One region of the Streptomyces sp. 7R007 genome, then DNA from elsewhere that is predicted to be linked to it. Evidence: riboswitches for the same ligand, from Rfam matches in the RefSeq annotation. Region 1 holds a riboswitch; the other holds the start of a gene.
The links. A riboswitch is a leader RNA that binds a small molecule or an ion and turns the genes downstream of it on or off. The one in region 1 is predicted to bind cyclic di-AMP.
Positions count from the first base shown of each region.

Region 2: another riboswitch for cyclic di-AMP. It lies ahead of ACYF6T_RS18120 (transglycosylase family protein); the one in region 1 lies ahead of ACYF6T_RS21950 (M23 family metallopeptidase).

Region 1 is NZ_JBTWMV010000016.1:52,548-60,305, reverse strand. Features, by position in the region: gene ACYF6T_RS21975 (aspartate aminotransferase family protein) at 1-1,274, shown strand, start outside; gene ACYF6T_RS21970 (helix-turn-helix domain-containing protein) at 1,357-1,977, shown strand; gene ACYF6T_RS21965 (DUF6126 family protein) at 1,974-2,093, shown strand; gene ACYF6T_RS21960 (tyrosine-protein phosphatase) at 2,108-2,905, opposite strand; gene ACYF6T_RS21955 (alpha-galactosidase) at 3,075-5,159, shown strand; cyclic di-AMP (ydaO/yuaA leader) riboswitch at 5,475-5,631, shown strand; gene ACYF6T_RS21950 (M23 family metallopeptidase) at 5,636-6,559, shown strand; gene ACYF6T_RS21945 (DUF6250 domain-containing protein) at 6,738-7,454, shown strand; gene ACYF6T_RS21940 (SGNH/GDSL hydrolase family protein) at 7,600-7,758, shown strand, end outside.
Region 2 is NZ_JBTWMV010000012.1:108,820-116,577, forward strand. Features, by position in the region: gene ACYF6T_RS18090 (NAD(P)/FAD-dependent oxidoreductase) at 1-269, opposite strand, end outside; gene ACYF6T_RS18095 (PRC and DUF2382 domain-containing protein) at 703-1,599, opposite strand; gene ACYF6T_RS18100 (Ppx/GppA phosphatase family protein) at 1,708-2,649, opposite strand; gene ACYF6T_RS18105 (DUF501 domain-containing protein) at 2,646-3,221, opposite strand; gene ACYF6T_RS18110 (FtsB family cell division protein) at 3,245-3,721, opposite strand; gene eno (phosphopyruvate hydratase) at 3,836-5,122, opposite strand; gene ACYF6T_RS18120 (transglycosylase family protein) at 5,438-6,130, opposite strand; cyclic di-AMP (ydaO/yuaA leader) riboswitch at 6,135-6,305, opposite strand; gene ACYF6T_RS18125 (transglycosylase family protein) at 6,526-7,521, opposite strand; gene ACYF6T_RS18130 (cytochrome P450 family protein) at 7,647-7,758, opposite strand, start outside.

The DNA.
Region 1 (7,758 bases):
GCTTCGACAAGGTCTACGAGCGCGGCGAGGGCGCGTACTTCTGGGACGCGGACGGCAACGACTACCTGGACATGCTGGCCGGGTTCGGGGTGATGGGGCTGGGCCGCCATCACCCCGTCGTCCGCAAGGCGCTGCACGACGTCCTCGACGCCCAGCTCGCCGACCTCACCCGCTTCGACTGCCAGCCGCTGCCCGGACTGCTGGCCGAGCGGCTCCTCGCCCACAGCCCGCACCTGGACCGCGTGTTCTTCGGCAACAGCGGTACGGAGGCGGTGGAGACCGCGCTGAAGTTCGCCCGGTTCGCCACCGGCAAGCCGCGGATCCTCTACTGCGACCACGCCTTCCACGGCCTGACCACCGGCTCCCTGTCCGTCAACGGCGAGGCCGGCTTCCGGGACGGCTTCGCCCCGCTGCTGCCCGACACCGCCGTCCCGCTCGGCGACCTCGACGCACTGGCGCGGGAGGTGAAGAAGGGCGACGTCGCCGCCCTGATCGTCGAGCCGATCCAGGGCAAGGGCGTGCACGAGGCCCCGCCCGGCTATCTGCGCGCCGCCCAGGACCTGCTGCACCGGCACAAGGCGCTGCTCATCGCCGACGAGGTCCAGACGGGCCTGGGCCGTACCGGCGACTTCTACGCCTACCAGCACGAGGAGGGCGTGGAGCCGGACCTGGTGTGCGTGGCCAAGGCGCTGTCGGGCGGTTACGTCCCCGTGGGCGCGACCCTCGGCAAGGACTGGATCTTCAAGAAGGTCTACTCCTCGATGGACCGCGTGCTGGTGCACTCGGCGAGCTTCGGCTCCAACGCCCAGGCCATGGCGGCCGGCCTGGCCGTGCTGTCGGTCATGGAGAACGAACAGATCGTCGCCAACGCGCGTGCGACCGGGGAGCAGCTGAGGTCCCGGCTCGCCGCGCTGACCGACAAGTACGAGCTGCTCGCCGACGTCCGCGGCCGCGGACTGATGATCGGCATCGAGTTCGGCCGGCCCAGGTCGCTGAAGCTGCGCAGCCGCTGGACCATGCTGCAGGCCGCCCGCAAGGGCCTGTTCGCGCAGATGGTCGTCGTCCCCCTGCTCCAGCGGCACCGCATCCTCACCCAGGTCTCCGGCGACCACCTGGAGGTCATCAAGCTGATCCCGCCGCTGGTCATCGGGGAGCGGGAGGTGGACCGGTTCGTCGACGCCTTCACGGACGTGATGGACGACGCGCACAGCGGCGGCGGGCTGATGTGGGACTTCGGCAGGACACTGATCAAGCAGGCGGTGGCCAACCGGTAAGAGCCGAGGCCCCGACCCGGCAGCGATTTGCCTCTGAGGCAAGAAATTTGTCCCAGGGGCAAGCCTGCGGCTCAATGGAGGCATGAGCTCCTCAGCGGCCGATGCGGCCGGACCGGACGAGGCCCTGCCCGCCGTGGCACCGCAGCTGCGCGCGCTGCGGCGGCGCGCCGGCCTCACCCTGGAGGCCGCGGCCCGCGCCGCCGGGCTGTCGCCGGCCCACCTCTCCCGGCTGGAGACCGGACAGCGCCAGCCCTCGCTGCCCATGCTGCTCGGACTCGCCCGTATCTACGGTACGACCGTCTCGGAGCTGCTGGGCGAGACGGTCGCCGACCGGGACGCCGTCGTGCGCGCCGCCGACATGGAACCCACCGCCGCCGGCGGCTGGACCTACTGGCAGGCCGGCGCGTCCGGCCGCGGGATGCAGGCCCTGCGCGTCCAGGTGCCGCACGGCACCCAGGGCGACATCGTGCGCGTGCACCCCGGCGAGGAGTGGCTGTACGTCCTCAAGGGGCGGCTGCTGCTGCGCCTCGGGGACACCGCGCACCGGCTCGGACCGGGCGACAGCGCGCACTTCGACTCGCTCACCCCGCACCGCATCGCCGCCCGCGATCCCGAAGGGGTCGAGCTCCTCTTCGTCCACACCCTGCTGCAGAGCCCGACGGCCACCCTGTGCCTCGGCCCCACGACCGGAGACATGCCATGAGCAACATGGAGGAGAAGTTCCCCCGCGCCCTGTGGGTGCGCCTGATCGTCTACATCGCCGTCGGGCACCTCTTCGCGGCCTTCGTCTACCTGCTCTTCGAGGTCGGGGCGAAGTAGCCCCCGGCGCCGCGTCAGTCGAGCAGCCGCTCCCGCAGCCGCTCCCGGACCTCCGCGGTGACGCCGAGCCCCTGCTCCAGGTAGGTGTCGACGGCGCCCCACCTCTCCTCGATGGCCTCGAAGGCGGCCAGCAGATACTCCTCGCGTGCGTCGAAGAGCGGGCTGAGCAGCTCCATGACCTCGGGGGAGTAGGCGGAGCGCGTGTCACCGCCGCGGTGCACCTTGTAGCGGCGGTGCTTGGCGTTGGACTCCAGGTAGTCGGCCACGATCGCGTCCCGCTCCACGTCCAGGGCGAGCAGCGTCACGGCGACGGACAGGCCCGCGCGGTCCTTGCCGGCTGCGCAGTGCATCAGCGTCGGGACGCTGTCCTCGGCGAGCGCGTGCAGCACGCGCGAGTGCTCCGCGGTGCGCTCCCTGATGATCGTGCGGTAGGAGGCGATCATGCGGTCCGCGCCCTTGCCGTCCCCGAGGATGCCGCGCAGCTGCTCGATGTCGCCGTCGCGGACCATCTTCCAGAACTCCGCGCCGTCCGCCGGGTCGGACAGCGGCAGGTTCACGTTGCGCACGCCCGGCAGCTCGACGTCGGGGCCCTCCAGTTTCTGGTCGGCCGCGTTGCGGAAGTCGAAGATCGTGTGCAGCCCCAGGGAGGCGAGGAACGCGGCGTCCTCCTCGGTCGCGTGCGCGAGGTGACCGCTGCGGAACAGCACCCCGTGGCGCACCCGACGCCCGTCCACCGTCGGCAGGCCGCCCACATCGCGGAAGTTGCGCACTCCGGCCAGCTCGGGCTCGGTCGACGGTATCTGCTGCGTCACGGGGGCTCCTCCCAGTCGGCTCCGCCGTCGCGGCTCGTCGACGGGCACCTCTCGACGATACGACACGGGTTCCTGAGGCAATGAGTTGTCCACAGGCGTTGCCGACAGGGCCCGCGGACGTTGATGATGTTGCTGCGTGATCGCACCTGTTCGAAACTGTGGGGGTTCGATGCTGGAGATCTCCGACGACGGCCGTACCTGGGTTCTTTCCGGGCCGGCCAGCAGTTACGCCGTCCACCTCACGGCCGACGACGAGCTCCTGCACCTGCACTGGGGGCCCCGGATCGCCCTGGCGGACGCGGAGGCCCTGGCCGTCCGCCCGCTGCCCGACTACCGGCCCTTCGAGTCCCCGCTCGACGGGCGCGAGGAGTACCCGGTCGAGGGCGGCGCGCGCTTCACGCGCCCCGCGCTGTCCGTGCGCACCGAGGAGCGGCGCGGCACCGAGTGGCGCTTCGAGGGCCACGAGGAGGACGACCGGGAGGGCGAGGGCGACGGCCTGCGGCTGCGCTTCCGGGACGACGGCCTGACGATCACGCTGCACTACCGCATGCGCGGTGACGTCGTCGAGCGCTGGGTGCGCCTGGACAACCAGGGGCCGGCCGTGGAGGTGCTCCGGGCCGACGCCGCCACCTGGACCCTGCCCGACCGCGAGGGCTGGCGCCTGTCGCACCTGCACGGGCGCTGGGCCGCCGAGTCCCGGCTGACCGGCGCGCCGCTCACCCACGGCGAGAAGGTCCTCGGCAGCCGCCGCGGTCACACCGGCCACCAGCACCTGCCCTGGGTCGCCCTGGACACCGACGCCACCGAGGAGCGCGGCGAGGTGTACGGCTGCGCGCTCGGCTGGTCCGGCTCGTGGCGGATCGCGGTGGCCCAACTGCCCGACGCGCGCGTGCAGATCACCGGCGGCGCCGGCTACGACGACTCCGGCCTGCTGCGCCTGGAGCCGGGCGATTCGTACGAGACCCCCGTCTTCGCCGGCCTGTGGAGCGAGGGCGGCTTCGGCGGCGCCAGCCGGGCCTGGCACGCCTACCAGCGCGCGTACGTCATCCCGGACGCGGAGCGGGACCGGCCCGTGCTGTTCAACTCCTGGGAGGCGACCGAGTTCGACATCTCCGAGGAGCAGCAGGGCGTCCTGGCGCGCCGGGCCGCGGCGATCGGCGTCGAGCTGTTCGTGGTCGACGACGGCTGGTTCGGCAAGCGCACCAGCGACCGGGCCGGCCTCGGTGACTGGACGCCCAACCCCGACCGCTTCCCGGGCGGCCTCAAGCCCCTCGCGGACTACGTGCACGCCCTCGGCATGCAGTTCGGTATCTGGGTCGAGCCCGAGATGGTCAACCCGGACAGCGACCTGTACCGTGCGCACCCCGACTGGGTGCAGTTCCAACCGGGACGAAAGCGGACGGAGTTCCGCAACCAGCTCGTTCTGAACCTCGCCCGCGAGGACGTCCAGCAGTACCTCTGGGAGCAGCTCGACGGACTGCTCTCCAGCGCCCCCGTCGACTACGTGAAGTGGGACTTCAACCGCTGCTTCACCGACGCCGGCTGGCCCGGCGACGCCTACCCGCAGCGCCTGTGGGTCGACCACGTCCGCGCCTTCTACGCTCTGCTGGACCGGCTGCGCGCCGCCCATCCGCACGTCGCCTTCGAGTCCTGTTCGGGCGGCGGCGGACGCATCGACCTCGGTGTCCTCGGCCGTACGGACCAGGTGTGGACCTCCGACAACACCGACCCGCTCGACCGGCTCGCCATCCAGCACGGCTTCAGCCAGATCCATCCCGCGCGCGTGATGGCCGCCTGGGTGACCGACAGCCCGAACACCCAGCTCAACGGGCGGGGCAGCTCGCTGCGCTTCCGCTTCGTGAGCGCCATGGCCGGCGTGCTGGGCGTCGGCGGGGACCTGTCGCGGTGGACGGAGGAGGAGCTCGCCGAGGCGGGGGAGTGGGTGTCCCTCTACAAGGAGATCCGGCCCCTCGTCCAGCACGGCGACCTCTACCGCCTGCGGCCGCCGCAGGGCGGGCTGAGCGCCGTGCAGTACGTCCGCGGGGACGAGACGGTCGTCCTCGCCTGGCTCCAGGCGCAGAGCTACGGCGAGCCCGTACCGGCGCTGCGGCTGCGCGCCCTCGACCCCACGGCATCGTATGAATGCCTCGAAACGGGCGAAACCCACAGGGGTGCCGTCCTGCTGCATCACGGACTGCGGACCGGGCTGCGCGGCGATCTGGATGCGACGGTTCTCCGGCTGCGCCGCATCTGAGCGTTCTGTCCGAATTGGCGCCTTGATTGGATTTCATTCCAACTCGCTCTGGAGTAAAGGACGCTGGAGCAGCGTCACGTGAGGAGCGTCATATCCGTGACCGTGCGTGGCGCGTCATGTTCACGTAATCCGCGCGGTTTTTCAGGGTGATTGGAAAAACGACCATGACGCTGATTCACGGAGGGTGACCGCGAATTCCCGAAAGGGATCAAGGGAAAGGCATTCACAGGGAACCGTCACTTGTCCCTTTGCGTCGTGGTCGCTTACGTTCGCCACCAATCCGGACGGACGCCCAATCCTGCCGCCGCCCGGAGACCGCACCACTCACCCGTGACGGCAGGAGCGGGGGACCCACAGGTACGACCGCCTGTTCCGGTTCCCGGAACGGCTAGGGGTTAAGCCGCGTCCAGGCGCGGCCGGGCATCTCCAGCCCGCACCCGACAGCTCACCTCGCAGGCGCCGGAGAGGAATTCGTCATGCCCGCGAAGGGTAAGCACCGCCGTCCGAAGACCCAGCGCCTCACCCGCTCGATAGCCGTCGCAGGCACCGGCGGGGCCGCGCTCGCCCTCCCCCTGATGGGGGCCGCCGGCGCCCACGCCGCCACTTCCCAGTCTGTTTCGGAAAAGGCCGTCCAGGCCCTTCCGGCGACCCAGAAGGCGACCGCCGAAAAGAAGCAGTCGACCGCCGGCTCCGGTGTGCGCACCTATTCCGTGCGGACCGGTGACTGCCTCGCGAAGATCGCCGACGAGCAGCACGTGGCCGGCGGCTGGAAGAAGCTGTACGCCGACAACCGCCAGGCCGTGGGCGACGACCCCTCGCTGATCCACCCCGGTCTCAAGCTCAGCATCGGCAAGAAGGCGACGACGGGCACCACCAAGTCGTCGACCCCGTCCTCCTCTTCGTCTTCGTCGTCCTCCTCGTCCTCGTCCTCCCGGACGTCCTCGAAGGACACGACCACCACGCAGTCCGCCCAGTCGACCAGCTCCTCCAGCGGCTTCACGCTGCCGGTCGCGGGCGGCACCATCGGCACGGGCTACCACGTGGCCGGCAGCATGTGGTCCAGCGGCTACCACACCGGCGTCGACTTCGTCGTGCCGACCGGCACCACCGTCAAGTCCGTCGGCGCGGGCACGGTCGTGACCGCCGGCTGGGGCGGCGCGTACGGCAACCAGGTCGTCGTCCGGCTCGCCGACGGCTACTACGCGCAGTACGCCCACATGTCGCAGCTCTCCGTCTCGGTCGGCCAGACCGTGACCGCGGGCCAGCAGCTCGGCCTCTCCGGCGCGACCGGCAACGTGACCGGCCCGCACGTGCACTTCGAGATCCGCACCACGCCGGACTACGGCTCCGACGTGGACCCGGTCGCCTACCTCCGCTCCAAGGGCGTCGCCGTCGGCTGACCCCACCGACCGAGCGCCTGACACGCTGCCGAAGGCCGGACCCCGATCCCCGGGTCCGGCCTTCGGTGTGCTCGCGGTGTCGACAGACGGGGGCGGGTGAGGGGAGAGTGATCCCCACCCGAGTGAAAGCGCTTGCTATCCGCGCTCGCTGTCCTCTCCTCCGAAGGAGCCGTCCGACGTGACGACCACGCGCAGAGCCTTCGCCGCCCTCGCCACCGGCGCCGCCCTGACCGCCCTCGCTCCCGTGCCGGCCGCGCACGCCGCCCCGCGCCGCCGGGGCCGGCTGATCGCCCACGACGACTTCCGGCACGGCCTCGGCCAGTGGGTGACCGAACTGCAGGACGGCGGCACCGTCACCGCCTCCCGCGGGGTCCTGGAGATCGACGTGCCCAGCGGCGCGACCGTCTGGTTCAGGAAGCGGCTCGAAGGGCCGTACGTCCTCGAATACACCGCCACTCCCGTCTCGGCGGGCGGGGCCGACGACCGCGTCTCCGACCTGAACAACTTCTGGAACGCGACCGACGTCCGCTCCCCGGACGACCTCTTCGCCATCCGGCGCGGCGGGGCGCTCGACGAGTACGACTACCTGAGGACCTACTACGTGGGATACGGCGCCAACTACAACACCACGACCCGGCTGCGCCGTTACGTCGGCGAGGCAGGCGTCCGCCCGCTCGTCTACGACTACACCGAGCCGCTCCTGGCAGCCAACGAACCCAACCGCGTCCGCATCGTCTCCGACGGCTCCACGGTCCGCTGGTGGAACAACGGGCGGCTCGTGTTCGACTACGCGGACCCCGAGCCGTACACCGGTGGGCACTTCGCCTTCCGCACGGTGTGGAGCCACTTCCGCATCACCGGGTTCCGGGTGTGGTCGACGCCTCAACAGCCCTGACAGGACACCTATTCCTGGCTTGGTGAATCTTTTGTCAGTGGCTTATGTCACCACTCGTCAAGCCCTCCTTACGGTCGCGTAGGTCACATTGAAAGGTGAATCATGACCTGCTGTGGCAGACGATTCGAAGAGTGACAGCAGAGCAGTGATCGGGTCGTACGTCGCGGTGGGGGACAGCTTCACCGAGGGCGTCGGCGACCCCGGCCCCGACGGGGCGTTCGTCGGCTGGGCCGACCGGTTCGCGGTGCTGCTCGCCGACCGGCGGCCCGAGGGCGACTTCAGCTACACGAACCTCGCCGTGCGG
Region 2 (7,758 bases), on a different contig from region 1:
TTGCGGTCCTGGTCGATGGTGGTGACCCGGCCGGTGAGGACCTCCGCCTTCGGCAGCACGCGTCGCAGCGGGACGACGACGTGGCGCGGGGAGATGTTGCCGGCGGCGGTTTCGGGAAGGAAGGGCTGGTAGGTCATGTACGACCGGGGGTCGACGACCGTGACGGTCGCCTCGCCGTAGCGCATCTTCTTGAGGATGCGCCGAGCTGCGTACAGGCCTACGTACCCACCGCCTACTACGAGGATCCTGGGACGCTCCGTGGTGCTCATGGCATCGAGTATCCACCCGCCCCAGGGGGGTCGCTCGTGCGCCCCTTCACAAGCATGCACAGACCCTGTGTTACACTCCCCGGCCCGCGTGACATAGATCATGGTTGGCGACGGGAACCGTGATCCGGTCCGTCCCGTTGTCAATGCCGCGTGAGCTGCCTCTCTGGGCGCCAGGGGTGGTCGTGAGGGGTCCGGAAGGCCCCTGGGAGCGCGCGATCCGAAGGCGCGTTCCGGCCGCCTTCTGAACATGTTCAAGGCGAGTTCGGCACCCGGAGGATGGATCCGAAGGCGTTCGGGGCCTCGGCGGGACGGAATTCCTTGTGAAGAACTTCACGATGTTTCCCGACGGCATGTCACCGAACGGCTCGCCGACCCCGCTCAACCGTGGCCGAACTCGCTCAACAGTTGCTGCTGACCAGCGGGTATCGCGCTCCTACGGGCGCTCGGGACCCATGCCGTGGCGGTCGTCGTCGATCTCCTCGGCCGTGCCCTCGATGCGTTCCTTGCGCACCTGCCCGCGGACCGTCTCCTCCTCGACGTGCTCGTCGGTGGTCAGGCGCACCCGCTCGACGGGGACGGCCTCGGTCTCGACGACCGGCCGCTCCTCGTGCAGCACCACCTCGTGCTCGGCCTCGCTGATCTCCGGGCCGGTCATGGCGGCGTCGCGGTTGGCCTCGGTGATCGGCTCGCGCTCGACGCGCACCTCCTCGTGGCGCAGCGGGACGGTGTGCTGCTCCTCCTCGGTCACGACGTACTTGCGCAGCCGTGCGCGGCCCGTTTCGCGGCGCTCGACGCCGACGTGCATGCGCTCCTCGGAGCGCGTCATCGCGTCGTCCCGCGGGCCACGCGCTTCGGCTCCGGCGGCACCCGCAGTACCGGCAGTACCGGCGGTTCCAGCCATGCCGGTCCCGCCCGCCGTGCCGGCCATGCCCGCGGCGCCGGCGGCGCCCTGGCCGTCCCCGTGGGCCCAGCCGCCCTCGCCGGGCTGGTTGGCGCGGGACCAGGACTCGTCCCAGTCGATGCCGTAGTACTCGTAGAGCCGGTGCTCCTCGGTCTCCGAGAGGTGGCCGCCGTTGTCGATGTCCACGTGCGGCGCGTCCTTGACCTTGCCCTTGGAGTAGGGGACCTCGGTGTGGCCGTCCACCACCCGCGCGTCGCGGATCGGGACGAACGTCTCGCTGGTGCCGAACATGCCGGTCTTCACGGAGACCCACTCCGGGGTCCCGGTCACGTCGTCCAGGAAGACGTGCTTGGCCTCACCGATCTTCTTGCCGCCCTCGTCGATGACCGGGTGGTCCAGGACGGCCGGGATCTGCTCTCTGTTGATCATGGTTCGTCTCATCCCTCTCGTGGAGTGACTCTCTTGGCGGGTTCACCACCACAAAAGGGACGAAACGGCCCATCAGCAACAAGGTTCGCGTTCTTTTCGTTAGTGCTCTTACGCCACCGACCACGCGATGCCGTCGAGGATGTCGTGCTCGCTCACGACGACCTCCTCCGCGCCGATGCGCTCCATGATCGACAGCAGTACGAGGGCCCCCGCGGCGATGACGTCCACCCGCCCCGGGTGCATCGACGGTACGGCGGCGCGCTCGGCGTGCGTGGAGTGCAGCAGCCACTCGGTGATCTCGCGGACGCGCTCGCGGGAGACCCGGGAGTGGTGGATGCGGGCGGAGTCGTACTCGGGCAGCTCCTGCGCGATCGCCGACACGGTGGTCACCGACCCCGCGAGCCCCACCAGCGTGCGCGCCCGCCGCAGCGGCACCGTCTCCTCGGCGAGGTCCAGGGCCCGCTCGATGTCGGCCCGCATGGCCGCGATCTGCGCCTCGGACGGCGGGTCGCTCACGACCCCGTCCCGCACGAGGTGCCGTTCGGTCATGCGCACGCACCCCACGTCCACGGACCGGGCGGCCCGGACGTGCTCCTCGCCGACGACGAACTCGGTGGACCCGCCGCCGATGTCCACGACCAGGTACGGCTTGTCCAGGTGGTCGCCGCCCGCCAGTTCCCTGGTGGCGCCGGTGAAGGAGAACTCCGCCTCCTGGTCCCCGGAGATGACCTCGGGCTCGACGCCCAGGATGTCGAGCACGCCCCGGACGAACTCGTCCCGGTTCTCGGCGTCCCGGGAGGCCGACGTGGCCACGAACCGCAGCCGCTCGGCGCCGTGCTCCTTGACGACGGCCGCGTACTCCCGGCAGGCCGCGAAGGTCCGCTCCAGCGCCTCGGGCGCGAGCCGCCCGGTCCGGTCCACGCCCTGCCCGAGCCGCACGATGGTCATCCGGCGGTCCAGGTCGACCAGTTCCCCGGTCGCCGGGTCGGCGTCGGCGACGAGCAGCCGGATGGAGTTCGTACCGCAGTCGACGGCGGCTACGCGGGTCACTGGGCCTCCCCCTGAACGGTCGTCTCCCGAGCGGTCGTCCCCGGTACGGACTCCTGCTGGACCGGCGTCACGCACGGCCCCTTCAGCCACCACTCCGGCAGCATCGCGATCGCCTCGTCGCCCAGCGGGTTCACCCCCGGGCCCGCGGCCAGCGAGTGGCCCACCAGCACGTGCAGGCACTTCACCCGGTCCGGCATGCCGCCCGCGCTCGGGAAGCCCTCCAGGACCTCGATCTCGTCGCGCCGCCGGAGGTAGTCCTCGTGCGCGGCGCGGTAGGCGGCGGCCAGCTCCGGGTCGGTCCGCAGCCGCTCGGTCATCTCCTTCATCACCCCGTTCGCCTCCAGCGTCCCGATCGCCGACGCGGCCCGCGGGCAGGTCAGGTAGTACGTCGTCGGGAAGGGCGTGCCGTCGGGGAGCCGCGGCGCCGTCTCCACGACGTCCGGCTGCCCGCACGGGCACCGGTGCGCGATCGCGCGCAGGCCGCGCGGGGGCCTGCCCAGCTGCTGCTTGAAGGCCTCGACGTCGGCGTCGGTGGGCTCGGTGCGCGGGGTGGGCGGCGGAGGCGTTTCCACTGAGAACTGTCTTTCTTATCGGGTCACTGGTCGGAGGCGTCGGACTTGTCGACCCCGTCCCAGACGTTCGCGTACCAGGGCCGGTCGGCGGCCCCCAGGTCGGCCCGCGACTGCTGCGCCGCGTCCGGGTCGATGACGACGTACCCCGTCTCGCCCGGCATCACGTAGTGCAGCCGCTGCCGGATCTGCTGCTCGGCGTAGGAGTCGTCCTGCCAGCGCGCCTTGAGGTCGCGCAGCTGCTCCACCTTCCGCGCGGCCTGCTGCTTCTGGCGCTCCAGGTCGGCGATCTCGGCGCGCTGGGAGACGTACTGCCTTATCGGGTAGGCGAGCGCCACGACGAGCGTGCACAGCACGAGCGCGAGCAGGGCCGCGCGGCCGGTGAGCCGGGAGCGGCGGGCCTGGCGCCGGGTCTGGGAACGGTAGACGCGGGCCGCCGTCTGCTCGCCGAGCAGCCGCAGTCTGGTCGTGGTGGAGAACCGGTCCCGGTCCTTCACGGCCATGTCCCCGCCTCCCGTTCACACGCGCGTACGTCCCCGCACACGGTACGGGACCGGTACGGGGACGTACGTACGACTGGCGCAGCCTTGACCCTTAAAGGCCCAGTGCCGGTCCGCTCAGCCCTTGAAGCGCGGGAAGGCGCTGCGGCCGGCGTACACCGCGGCGTCGTCGAGGATCTCCTCGATGCGCAGCAGCTGGTTGTACTTGGCGACGCGCTCGGAGCGGGCCGGGGCACCGGTCTTGATCTGGCCGCAGTTGGTGGCGACGGCCAGGTCGGCGATGGTGACGTCCTCGGTCTCGCCGGAGCGGTGGGACATCATGCACTTGAAGCCGTTGCGCTGGGCGAGCTCGACGGCGTCCAGGGTCTCGGTCAGCGAGCCGATCTGGTTGACCTTGACCAGCAGGGCGTTGGCGGCGCCCTCCTCGATGCCGCGGGCCAGGCGCTCGGGGTTGGTGACGAACAGGTCGTCGCCGACGATCTGGATCTTGTCGCCGAGCTTGTCGGTGAGCACCTTCCAGCCGGCCCAGTCGTCCTCGAACAGCGGGTCCTCGATGGAGACGAGCGGGTAGGCCGCGACCAGCTCCTCGTAGTACTCCGTCATCTCCGCGGCGGAGCGCTCCTTGCCCTCGAAGACGTACTTGCCCTCCTTGTAGAACTCGGAGGCGGCCACGTCGAGGGCGAGGGCGATCTGCTCGCCGGGGACGTACCCGGCCTGCTTGATCGCCTCGAGGATGAGGTCGAGGGCCTCGCGGTTGGAGCCCAGGTTCGGGGCGAAGCCGCCCTCGTCGCCGAGGCCGGTGGCCAGGCCCTTGGACTTCAGGACGGACTTGAGGGTGTGGTAGACCTCGGCGCCCCAGCGCAGGGCCTCGGAGAAGGACTCCGCGCCGATCGGGGCGATCATGAACTCCTGGATGTCCACGTTGGAGTCGGCGTGCGAGCCGCCGTTCAGGATGTTCATCATCGGCACCGGCAGCAGGTGCGCGTTCGGGCCGCCCAGGTAGCGGAAGAGCGGCAGGTCGCTGGCCTCGGAGGCGGCGTGGGCGACGGCGAGGGAGACGCCGAGGATGGCGTTGGCGCCGAGGGAGCCCTTGTTGTCGGTGGCGTCCAGGTCGAACATGGCCTGGTCGATCAGGCGCTGCTCGGTGGCGTCGTAGCCGACCAGCTCGGGGCCGATCTGCTCGATGACGGCGAGGACGGCCTTCTCGACGCCCTTGCCCTGGTAGCGGTTCTGGTCCCCGTCGCGCAGCTCGATGGCCTCGAAGGCGCCGGTGGAGGCGCCGGACGGGACGGCGGCACGACCCGTGCTGCCGTCGTCGAGGCCGACCTCGACCTCGACCGTGGGATTGCCTCGGGAGTCCAGGATTTCCCGGGCTACGACGACGTCGATGGACGGCACGAGCATCTCCTTCTTCAATGTGACGCGGCTACGCAGTGCCGCAGTGGCTCTGCGAGACGAGCCTAACCGTCTTGCGCCGATCGGCCACGCCGCCGACCGCCTCTTGGGCAGAACCGAGAGTAAATTGTTTCTGAACGGAACAAAGAAGGGTGTGCAACGGCGGCCCGCGCCTGTGCGGTGGCGCGCCGCGCAGGAAAAAGCCCCGCCCCGGTGCGTACGGGGGAACACGCACCGGAGCGGGGAGCCCGTGAGGGCGGGGGGAGGCCCTCACGTGCCCCCCATACTGGGGGACACGGCTGTGAGGGCGCTGTGGTTCAGCTGTTACTTCAGGTGCAGCTGCTGACCCGGGTAGATCAGGTTGGCGTCCTCGACGATGTCCTTGTTCAGCTCGAACAGCTTCTTCCAGCCGCCCTTGACGCCGTGCTTCTCGGCGATCGAGCTGAGGGTGTCGCCCTTGACGACCTTGTACTCGCCGTCGCCCTTCTTGACCTTCTTGCCGGTCGGGGTGGTGACGGTCTTGGCCGACTTCTGCACCGTCGAGCGCTCGGAGGAGCGGGAGGCGCTCTGCTGCTCGGTCGAGCGGGTGGTGGTGCCGCTGCTGCTCGACGAGGAGCCGGTGGACGCGCTGGAGCCGTTGTAGGCGGCGCTGGACAGGCCCGTGCCGCACACCGGCCAGGCGCCCTTGCCCTGGGAGGCGAGGACCTTCTCGGCGACGGCTATCTGCTGCGCCTTGGTGGCCTGGTTGGCCTGCGGGGCGTAGGCGGTGCCGCCGTACGCGGCCCAGGTCGAGGCGGAGAACTGCAGGCCGCCGTAGTAGCCGTTGCCGGTGTTGATGGACCAGTTGCCGCCGGACTCGCACTGGGCGACGGCGTCCCACTCGGAGGCGGTGGCGGCGGAGGCGTTGCCGGCCGCCATCAGCGGGGCGGCGATGGCGACGCCGGTGACACCGGCGAGCGCGGCGGCGCGGGTGGCCTTGGACGGACGACGGTGCTTGCCCTTGCCGGAAAACAGCATGGATGGATCCCCTCACCGACGCCTGCGAGGTGAGCTGTCGGGTTCGGGCCGGTTGAGTTGCCCGGCCGCGTCCTCGCTTCCGCGAGACGCGGCTTCACCCCAAGCCGCCACCGTCGACTACCCGGTGGGGCGCTTACCTTGGGTCCCCCGCTCCTGCCTACGGCGCTTGACGCGACGACTGTTCCCGGACGGCCGCTGGCAGGATTCGGCGTTGCGGCAGCCGGGGCTCGGGTTGCCGAGCGGTCATGACCGTAGACACGGAATCGGCGAGATTTCAAAGACGATCAGGGCTTCTGAGACTCATCCCACACTTTCACCGAAACGGACATTCCGCAGCGAATGCGGAGCGAACGCGGGGTGGAACCGGGCGTCAACTCCCGTCGCCTTTCGCCCCTTTAGGACCCGACAAGCAGGGTCTGACCGGGAACGATGCGACTCGGGTCGGCGCCGATCGCCTTCTCGTTGAGGGCGTAGAGCGCGCGCCACCCGCCTTGGAGGTCAAGCGAGTCGGCGATGGAGGCGAGCGTGTCGCCGGCGCGGACGGTGTACGAGTCGCCGGTGCGTGAGGCGTGACGGCCGGAGGAGGAGGCGGAGTCGGCGTCCGTCGCGGACTCCTCGGCGCTGCCGCCGCGGTGCCGGCCGGAGCCGACGGAGCCGGTGTCGACGAGGTGCCAGGAGCCGACGCTCTGCTCCGGGTTGTCGGTGCCGGCCGGTTCCGTGGGCGAACCGTCCGCGCTCTGCGAGGGCGACGGGGAGGCGGAGGTGTCCGACTTGGCGGAGTTGTCCTGACTTGCGGAAGGGCTGGGCGAGGCGGAGGAGTCGGAGGAGCCGCCCGACGAAGAGGACGTATCGGACGAACCGTCGGAGGAGCCGGAGGTGCCGGAGAGTCCGAGGCCGTCGGAGAGACCGGACCCGCCGGACTCGCCCGAGCCGTCGGACGTATCCGATGAACCCGACGAACCGGCCGAATCCGACGAGTTGTTCCCCACACCGGTGTCGATGTCGTCGGAGACGTCGTCCTGGCTCAGCCCGGAGGTCAGCCCGCAGGTGTGGAAGGCGCCCACGCCTTCGGCGGCGAGCAGCTTCTCGGCGACGGCTATCTGCTGGTTGCGGCTGGCGAGGTCGGCGCTCGGGGCGTAGTCGAGACCGCCGTACTTCTCCCAGTCCTCCTGGGAGAGCCGGAGTCCGCCGTAGAAGCCGTTGCCGCTGTTCTCGCTCCAGGAGCCGCCCGTCTCGCAGTTCGCCACCTTGTCCCACGTGGAGCCGTCGGCGGCGTTCGCGCTCGCCGCGCCGAGGAGCGGGATCGCGATGGCGGAACCGGTCACGCCGGCCGCGACGAGGAGCGCCGGGGCCTGGCGGGGGCGACGGTGTCGACCGTTCCCGGAGAGCATGCGGGGACCTTTCCCGAGACGACAGGGACCGGCGGCGCGCGGAACCCGGGCGCCGTCGTTGACCCGTGAACGTATCGGCAGTCGATCACTTGTCACAAGTTAATGCCGCGTAGATCACGTGAAGATCACAGACTTGAGCGCGTGTCATGTTTGCTCGCGCGTGTGCCGTGTTCGGCGGTGAACTCGACGGGAAGGGTGCGCAGTCCGCGCATGATGAGTCCGCCGCGCCATCTCAAC